2 regions of the Serratia sp. KH_031 genome follow, and region 1 is predicted to be linked to the other one. Evidence: predicted binding sites of a transcription regulator. Region 1 holds the regulator's gene; the other holds the start of a gene.

Region 1 (4,246 bases):
CGCTATTCGCGGCATGGGGTTGCTGATTGGTGCCGAGTTAACGGCAGAATATCATGGGCGCGCACGTGATTTCCTGACTGCGGCGGCGGCGCGTGGGTTGATGATCCTTAATGCAGGGCCGAACGTGATCCGTTTTGCCCCTTCGCTGGTGGTAGAAATTGAAGACATCGAACAGGGCATGGAATTGTTTGAACAAGCGGTGCAGGACGTAATTAACGCCTGAATTACTGTTCACCGAGTTTACGTTTCAACCAGATGCCGTGATGTGGGCGTTGCCGCCAAGCCAAGGACGAAATGGTGTGCATCACGCTGAGGTGAGACAGGATGCGCCGTAAATGGCGCTCCATCTCGGTGACGGGCATATCTGGGTGCAGATCTGGAGTTTCCATCATGCTGCTGCCACCGCTTGGTCCATCGTATTCCAAACGTTGCTGACAACTTTGCAGCGCGATTTCACAGCGCTGCAAATATTCTTCTGCCAGTTTGGGCGTCAGCATATAGTGCTCACGCGCCAGAATCGTCATCGCGTTCAAATGCTCGACAATAAACTGACTGTGAGTGATCCATAATCGCATATCTGCCAGATAGTTCGATTCGAACCCCGGTTCCTGCATTGCCTGATTCAACGAAGTAAACAACGCGTTATGTGCCTGATTAACCTGCATACGGGCATAGGCCAACTCGGTAGGGTCTGGTTCCTGTTTTTCCAACATCAAACGCAGCGCCGTCTGATCGTTCTCCAGCGCCTGATGGGCGTTTTTACGCAGCAAGCCACTTTGCCACTGCGGCCACAGCCAGATTGATCCGCCGAACACCAACACGCAGCCGGTCAGGGTATCGATCAGCCTCGGCACCAGGAAATCTTTCCCGTTAAGCGCCAGTAGTTGCAGGGTGTAAACCGCCGTGACGGTAAAGCCAATCACCGCCAAGCCGTAGTTTTTGCGCAGTATCAGATAGGCCGCCAAGGTAATCACCAACATCACGCCCAGCGTGGCGGTTTCCGGCATATGTAATTGCAGCAAACCCGCGGCAATCACTAATCCAATCAACGTACCTAGCGCACGGTGCTGGATACGCACCCGCGTGGCGTTATAGCCATTTTGGCTTACTAACATGATGGTCAACAATATCCAGTAAGGTTTGGGCAGGTTGAAAAAAATCCCCAAACTACTTCCCGCCGCCAATATCACGCCTAAGCGAGCGGCATTACGTAACGCGTTGGATTTGAATGACAGATAGCTAACTAGCGCCGGCCAGAATGGCAGACGTGATTGCCTGATCATTAGATTGCGGCGATACAGCGGATACTGGGTGCGCAGCAGGCGAGCAATGCGGCTGAAATGGTAATAGCAGAACTTACCGACCGGGTTATCGGCGTGTTGCAATGCCACTTTTTCCAGCGCCGCCAGTTCATTGGTCATGCTAAAACGCTGCGAGTGGTGATGGTAAAGAATGTCGTTGGCGACTACGCGCAAACGAGCGGCGATCACCTGCGCATTACGGCGGATGATGGCTTCGGCCTGACTCTGTGCCACCAGTTTTTGTACTTCTTCCGGCAAATGCAGGCTGACGGTGATGTGTTCTTGCAAATCGAGTGCGACTTGGAATGCGCGTTGCAGGCGTTTTTGCTCCATGTTGTTGGCATGGGGCAGGAAATTAAGTTGTTGATACAGCAGGCTGATAATGTCCATCACCTGTTGCTGACGTTGCAGCAATGGCGGCAGTGCGGTTTCTGGGTCAGTGTGCTGGGTCAGCAATGAATATTTAGCTTCCAAGTAATCTGCCAGTTGGCGATACAGCAAACTGAGTGACTCGCGCATCGGCTGCTCTTTCCACAGCTTGAACCAGAACCAAGTGAACAAGCCATACCAAGCGGTGCCGACGATATACAACAACGGCGCATGCCAGATCGGTACCGTACCGGCCATGCTGAGAGAGAAAATAGCGGCCACCATCGCAGCCGGTAGCATGCGAGCGTGGAGCGGACTGATTTCCCCGGTAACGCCGAGCAGTAATGCCAAACCGAGAACTAACCAAGGTAACGGGACGTGCCACAGTAGAGCCTGTTGTAACAGTAAGCTACTGAAGGCGAACAACAAACCGCCGACGATCAGGCGTTTGAAAAAGCGTTTATGGGGAGTATCTAAACCCGCGATATTGCAGCAGGCGGGAACCAAAGAAAACATCAGGCCGAGTTGCAGTGAGCCAATCAGCAGGCCGAATGCGACAGGCAGGCAAAGCACCAGCGTTTGTCGCAGTGCGTAATTCACTTCCGGGTGATAAATCAGCCGCCGCCACATGATGTTTTACCGATAAAAAAATGGCGCGAATTGATTATCGCGCCATTTTTTCTGGGATTAACGAGTACCGTATACCACGATGGTTTTGCCGTGTGCGGAGATCAGATTTTGATCTTCCAGCATTTTCAATATACGGCCAACGGTTTCGCGGGAGCAGCCGACGATCTGACCAATTTCCTGACGGGTGATTTTAATCTGCATACCGTCTGGGTGGGTCATGGCATCAGGTTGCTTCGCCAAGTTCAGTAGGGTTTGCGCGATACGTCCAGTCACGTCGAGGAAAGCGAGGTTGCCCACTTTTTCGGAAGTCACTTGCAGACGGTCTGCCATCTGCGCAGACAGGCGCATCAAAATGTCCGGGTTTACCTGAATCAGTTGGCGGAATTTTTTATAAGAAATTTCAGCCACTTCACAGGCAGTTTTTGCCCGAACCCAAGCACTGCGCTCCTGGCCTTCTTCAAATAATCCAAGCTCGCCGATGAAGTCCCCCTGATTGAGGTAGGACAAAATCATCTCTTTACCTTCTTCATCTTTGATCAGCACCGCTACGGAGCCTTTCACGATGTAGTAAAGCGTTTCGGCCTTTTCACCTTGGTGAATCAGCGTACTCTTGGATGGATATTTGTGGATATGGCAATGAGACAGGAACCATTCGAGAGTCGGGTCTGTTTGCGGTTTGCCGAGAACCATTCGCTGTTATCCTCTGTTGTAATCTATCTGTATCGCTGGGATCAGAGTTCCCTGTCAAACAAGCTGAAGCCGGGTGTGAGATAATGGGCTATCAGAAAGTTTTGAGGTGTTCGATAAAAATACGCCGTCGCCCTAGCATATTAACTTGCTACCGGAGCTGCAAGCTACATTCTGTTAACATAACGATATCAGGACTTTTCTATAGACTGCCCCGAAACCCATGTTCCAGAAAGTGTTATTTCGGCTCTGTTTGTAGCACAGAGTGAGGCAAGTGTCTTGTGTTGTCTCGCTTCAGCATGATTAGTGTCAGGTTCCGTTGCCAGTTTCACGGTGAAAGCGTAGTCTGACATTCAGAAATTAACCGGAGTAACCATTATGTATGCAAGAGTTAAGTGGATAGAAGATTTGACATTTTTGGGTGAATCCGCGTCTGGTCATCAGGTTTTGATGGATGGCAATGCGGGTGAAAAAGCGCCAAGCCCAATGGAGATGGTATTGATGGCTGTTGGGGGATGCAGCGCTATCGATGTGGTCTCTATCCTGCAAAAAGGACGCAATGACGTGCGTGATTGTGAGGTAAAACTCACCTCTGAGCGCCGTGAAGAAGTTCCGCGTACTTTTACCCATATCAACTTGCATTTTATTGTTACCGGTAAAGAACTTAGCGATAAGGCTGTTGAACGTGCGGTCGATCTTTCTGCTGAGAAATATTGCTCAGTGGCGCTGATGCTGGGTAAAGCCGCAAAAGTGACCCACAGCTTTGAAATTCAGCTCGTCGAATAACCTTACCAAGCATAGCGTTGGCACAGCCGACGCAGCAGATCGAGAAATCGCCGCGCCGTAATGGTTAGCGGCGATTTTTGCGAATACAGCACGCAATACTGCGCTGGCGGCAAACTGGTGATCGGCAATGTGACCAGACGATGCTCTAGACCAAAAGGTGCCTGCATCGCACGCGCGACAATGGTGAGGTAATCGGCGTTCAACACTAGACTCAACCCGCTAACGACCGAATCTGAACGAATGGGTGCCATATCGAGCTGTTGATAAAAGGTGCCGAGCTCAGATTGCAGATACTGGTAGTAGCCCATATCCGTTTCCGGTAACAGCCATTTGGCCGAGCGGAGTTCATCTAGCGAGGTAGCTTTCGCAAGTGGGTGGCTGTGGCGAGCGATAATACCGAATGAGGCATTGAACAGCGGTTCACACACCAATTCCTCCAGCGGTAGTTCGGGGCTGACGCTACCGACGACAAA
Region 2 (4,246 bases), 1.8 Mb from region 1:
CTCAGACCGAGGTGATCGGCGATTTCAGCATAACGACGACGCGCTTGTGGACGATCGTACTGGCTGAAAGCCGTTTGCTTGGTTGGGTTGTCGTTGGCGTTGTAACGGATCACGTTGGAAATCAACATGGCGTTGGCCAGACCGTGTGGAATGTGGAACTCGGAACCCAGTTTGTGGGCCATAGAGTGACACACACCCAAGAAGGCGTTAGCAAATGCAATACCGGCGATGGTCGCAGCATTATGCACACGCTCACGAGCCACTGGGTTTTTCGCACCTTCTTTATAACTGGCTGGCAGATATTCTTTCAGCAGTTTAAGGGCTTGCAGCGCTTGGCCGTCAGAGTATTCGTTCGCTAGAACAGAAACGTAAGCTTCCAGTGCGTGAGTGACCGCATCCAAGCCGCCGAAGGCGCACAAGGATTTAGGCATGTTCATCACTAGGTTAGCATCCACAATCGCCATGTCTGGGGTTAATGCATAGTCAGCCAATGGGTATTTCTGACCGGTTGCATCGTCGGTCACTACCGCAAATGGCGTTACTTCTGAACCAGTACCGGAAGTGGTGGTGACGGCGATCATTTTCGCTTTCACGCCCATTTTCGGGAACTTGTAGATACGTTTACGGATGTCCATAAAGCGCAGCGCCAAGTCTTCGAAGTGAGTTTCTGGATGTTCGTACAGCACCCACATGATTTTGGCAGCATCCATTGGTGAACCACCACCCAGCGCAATGATCACGTCTGGTTTGAAGGAATTCATCTGCTCTGCACCTTTACGCACGATGCTCAGCGTTGGATCTGCTTCAACTTCGAAGAACACTTCTGTTTCAATACCGTGTGACTTCAACACTTTAGTGATTTGGTCAGCATAGCCGTTATTGAACAGGAAGCGGTCGGTAACGATGAAGGCGCGTTTGGCACCATCGGTTGCCACTTCTTCCAGCGCGATTGGCAGTGAGCCACGGCGGAAGTAGATTGATTTTGGAAGTTTATGCCACAACATGTTTTCTGCTCGCTTCGCTACAGTTTTCTTGTTGATCAAGTGTTTTGGACCGACGTTTTCAGAGATGGAGTTACCACCCCAAGAACCACAGCCCAGCGTCAGCGATGGCGCGAGTTTAAAGTTGTACAGATCACCGATACCCCCTTGAGAGGCAGGGGTGTTGATCAAGATACGTGCAGTTTTCATTTTCTCGCCGAAGTAGGCGACACGTTCCTGTTGGTTGTCTTGGTCGGTGTACAGGCACGAGGTGTGACCGATACCGCCCATTTCTACCAATTTTTCTGCTTTGGTAACGGCTTCTTCGAAAGTCTTGGCACGGTACATTGCCAGCGTTGGAGACAGTTTTTCGTGAGCAAACGGCTCGGACTCATCAACAACCTTAACTTCACCGATGAGCACTTTGGTGCTAGCGGGGACTTTAATACCGGCCATTTCAGCAATTTTCGGTGCGGATTGACCGACGATCGCCGCGTTCAGGCCGCCATTTTTCAGGATGATGTCCTGAACGGCTTTCAGTTCTTTGCCTTGCAGCATGTAGCCGCCGTGAGTAGCGAAACGCTCACGCACGGCGTCATAAACGGAATCAACCACGATGACGGACTGTTCGGAAGCACAGATAACGCCGCTATCGAAGGTTTTTGACATCAGAATAGAAGCGACAACACGTTTGATGTCTGCCGTTTCATCAACGACCACCGGGGTATTACCCGCACCAACACCGATAGCAGGTTTACCTGAACTATAAGCGGCTTTAACCATGCCCGGGCCACCGGTTGCCAGGATCAGGTTGATATCTGGGTGGTGCATCAGCTGGTTAGACAGGTCAACGGTAGGTTGGTCTATCCAGCCGATAATATCTTTTGGTGCACCGGCAGCAATAGCTGCTTGCAGCACGATATCTGCCGCTTTATTGGTAGCGTTCTTCGCACGAGGGTGCGGGGAGAAGATGATGCCGTTACGGGTTTTCAGGCTGATCAGTGCTTTAAAGATAGCGGTAGAGGTTGGGTTGGTGGTTGGAACAATACCGCAGATTAGACCGATAGGTTCTGCAATGGTGATGGTACCGAAGGTTTCGTCTTCAGACAAAATACCGCAGGTTTTTTCATCTTTATAGGCGTTGTAGATATACTCAGAAGCGAAGTGGTTTTTGATCACTTTGTCTTCGATGATGCCCATACCGGACTCTTCGACGGCCATTTTAGCCAAGGGAATACGTGCATCGGCAGCGGCGAGGGCGGCAGCGCGGAAGATTTTGTCAACTTGCTCTTGAGTGAAGTTGGCATATTCACGCTGGGCTTTTTTGACACGTGCAACAAGCTCGTTCAATTCAGCGACATTTGTTACAGCCATAATGCTCTCCTGATAAATGTTAAACTCTTTCAGTAAATAAGCCGTGCGAGCAACTAGTATAGACAGCTTGAGGAAAAACGTCTGTTAAAAACCAAGGCTTTTCCTGCATTTAGTGCTACATACTGCTGATTTACTTAAAGAGCTTTACCAAGCGCGAAATTGGTAGCAGGCAGTGAATGGAACCTTCATCCCTAAACTGTTCTACTCCCTGACTACGACTAAAAGCTTAACTATTCTTGGTTAATCATTTTGTGACATAAGTCATAAAATTCTCAAGCTGACACCTTTCAGCACGATTTGTATGATCGAGGTTCTGTGATTTTCATCACTCTTCTATAATAAGTGTTAAATCCTACACTAATTTTTCACAATGGCGCGATGTTTGGTTACAAATCATAAATGTAGCGAAAAATGTCATGGTTAAGTCATGGATTAGCAGTTGCAATTCCATTACATTAGCGCGCGTGGGCGTGTCTCTTTATTAAAGCTATTAACGTGGGGTCATTGTGGGCCAATCTTTATTGGATTTTTCTGGCTACATTAAGTTCTTTGTCGGCCTGTTTGCACTGGTGAACCCGGTAGGTATTCTGCCCGTCTTTATCAGTATGACCAGCTACCAAGCGGAAGTCGGGCGCAACAAAACCAATCTGACGGCTAACCTGTCGGTGGCGATCATTTTATGGACTTCATTGTTCCTCGGCGAAGGTATCCTGCATCTCTTCGGCATATCGATTGATTCGTTCCGTATTGCGGGCGGCATCTTGGTGGTGACCATCGCTATGTCGATGATCAGCGGTAAGTTGGGCGAAGATAAGCAGAATAAACAAGAGAAGTCCGAAAGCGCGATCCGCGAAAGTATTGGTGTCGTGCCACTGGCGTTACCGTTAATGGCGGGGCCGGGGGCGATCAGCTCCACGATTGTTTGGAGCTCGCGTTATCACACTTGGCCGAATCTGTTAGGTTTTTCAGTTGCGATTGCACTGTTTGCCTTCTGCTGTTGGCTATTGTTCCGCGCTGCACCACTGTTGGTGCGGTTGTTGGGGCAAACGGGCATCAACGTTATTACTCGTATCATGGGCTTGTTGCTGATGGCATTGGGGATTGAATTTATCGTTACCGGTATCAAAGCGATATTCCCAGGTCTGTTATAACGATCAAATTGAGTTGCGATGAGAATATCGCAACTCAATTCATTTTTAATTTTTAAAATTATTTTATTGTTCGCATTAATATAGTGCGCAATCTGAATAAATTTTTAGCAATTGCACTGCTATGTGGCATAAAACCTTGTTTGTTGCTCAATAAATCCTCAAGTCGCTATTTATAGCGTTTTTCTCTTGTCACTTTCTGACTTTCCTTCGCCATCAAAACCTATTTTGTTGTTAATTTAATCACATCATTCTGTAGGGCTTGTCTCGCTTTCATACAGGTGTTATTAGTGATTAAGCGCACATAGGCAGGTGTTTATTCTTCGAATGGCTAAATTGTTAATTTAATGTTTCTTTTTGGCGGCTGGGTGCTTGATTGATAGAACGGGATAAATTTTCACCCTTGTTTTATTCATTAAATTCATGTTGTTACGTTATCTTTGTGTGGCATTAATGAGTTGGTGCAAAGAGGCGTTAGTACCAATAAAAGAGAATTGCTTAACATTTCTGTAAAAATTATTGGCTATGGATTTTAGCTTCTGCTAATTTCCGAGCAACTTCTCTGCGGCTAATCCGTTACGTCGCTAAGTAAAGTAGGAATGATTTTTGCTGGTATCCGTTTATTTAGAATTCTTATAAATATTTCACAAAGATCGATAAGCCATGCTTGTTGGTGAAAAGGAGCCTCGACCATGCAGCAAACACTGAAGCGCACACCGCTAAATCTATTCATCATTACCAGCA

What was found. The regulator CRP, encoded in region 1, controls carbon source genes, mostly activating them, when cyclic AMP is high. The targets are predictions, from matches to a motif close to ATGTGANNNNNNTCACAT.
Region 2: a site for CRP is predicted at 2,668-2,685, ahead of AC3ISQ_RS11800 (YchE family NAAT transporter). Genes of this name have one in related genera too.

What each region holds. Positions count from the first base shown of each region.
Region 1 covers NZ_CM174496.1:4,433,509-4,437,754, reverse strand. The annotation lists gene argD (bifunctional acetylornithine/succinyldiaminopimelate transaminase) at 1-223, shown strand, start outside; gene AC3ISQ_RS20130 (YccS/YhfK family putative transporter) at 225-2,300, opposite strand; gene crp (cAMP-activated global transcriptional regulator CRP) at 2,358-2,990, opposite strand; gene AC3ISQ_RS20120 (OsmC family protein) at 3,366-3,773, shown strand; gene AC3ISQ_RS20115 (LysR substrate-binding domain-containing protein) at 3,776-4,246, opposite strand, start outside.
Region 2 covers NZ_CM174496.1:2,626,707-2,630,952, reverse strand. The annotation lists gene adhE (bifunctional acetaldehyde-CoA/alcohol dehydrogenase) at 1-2,354, opposite strand, end outside; gene AC3ISQ_RS11800 (YchE family NAAT transporter) at 2,861-3,505, shown strand; gene AC3ISQ_RS11795 (ABC transporter substrate-binding protein) at 4,195-4,246, shown strand, end outside.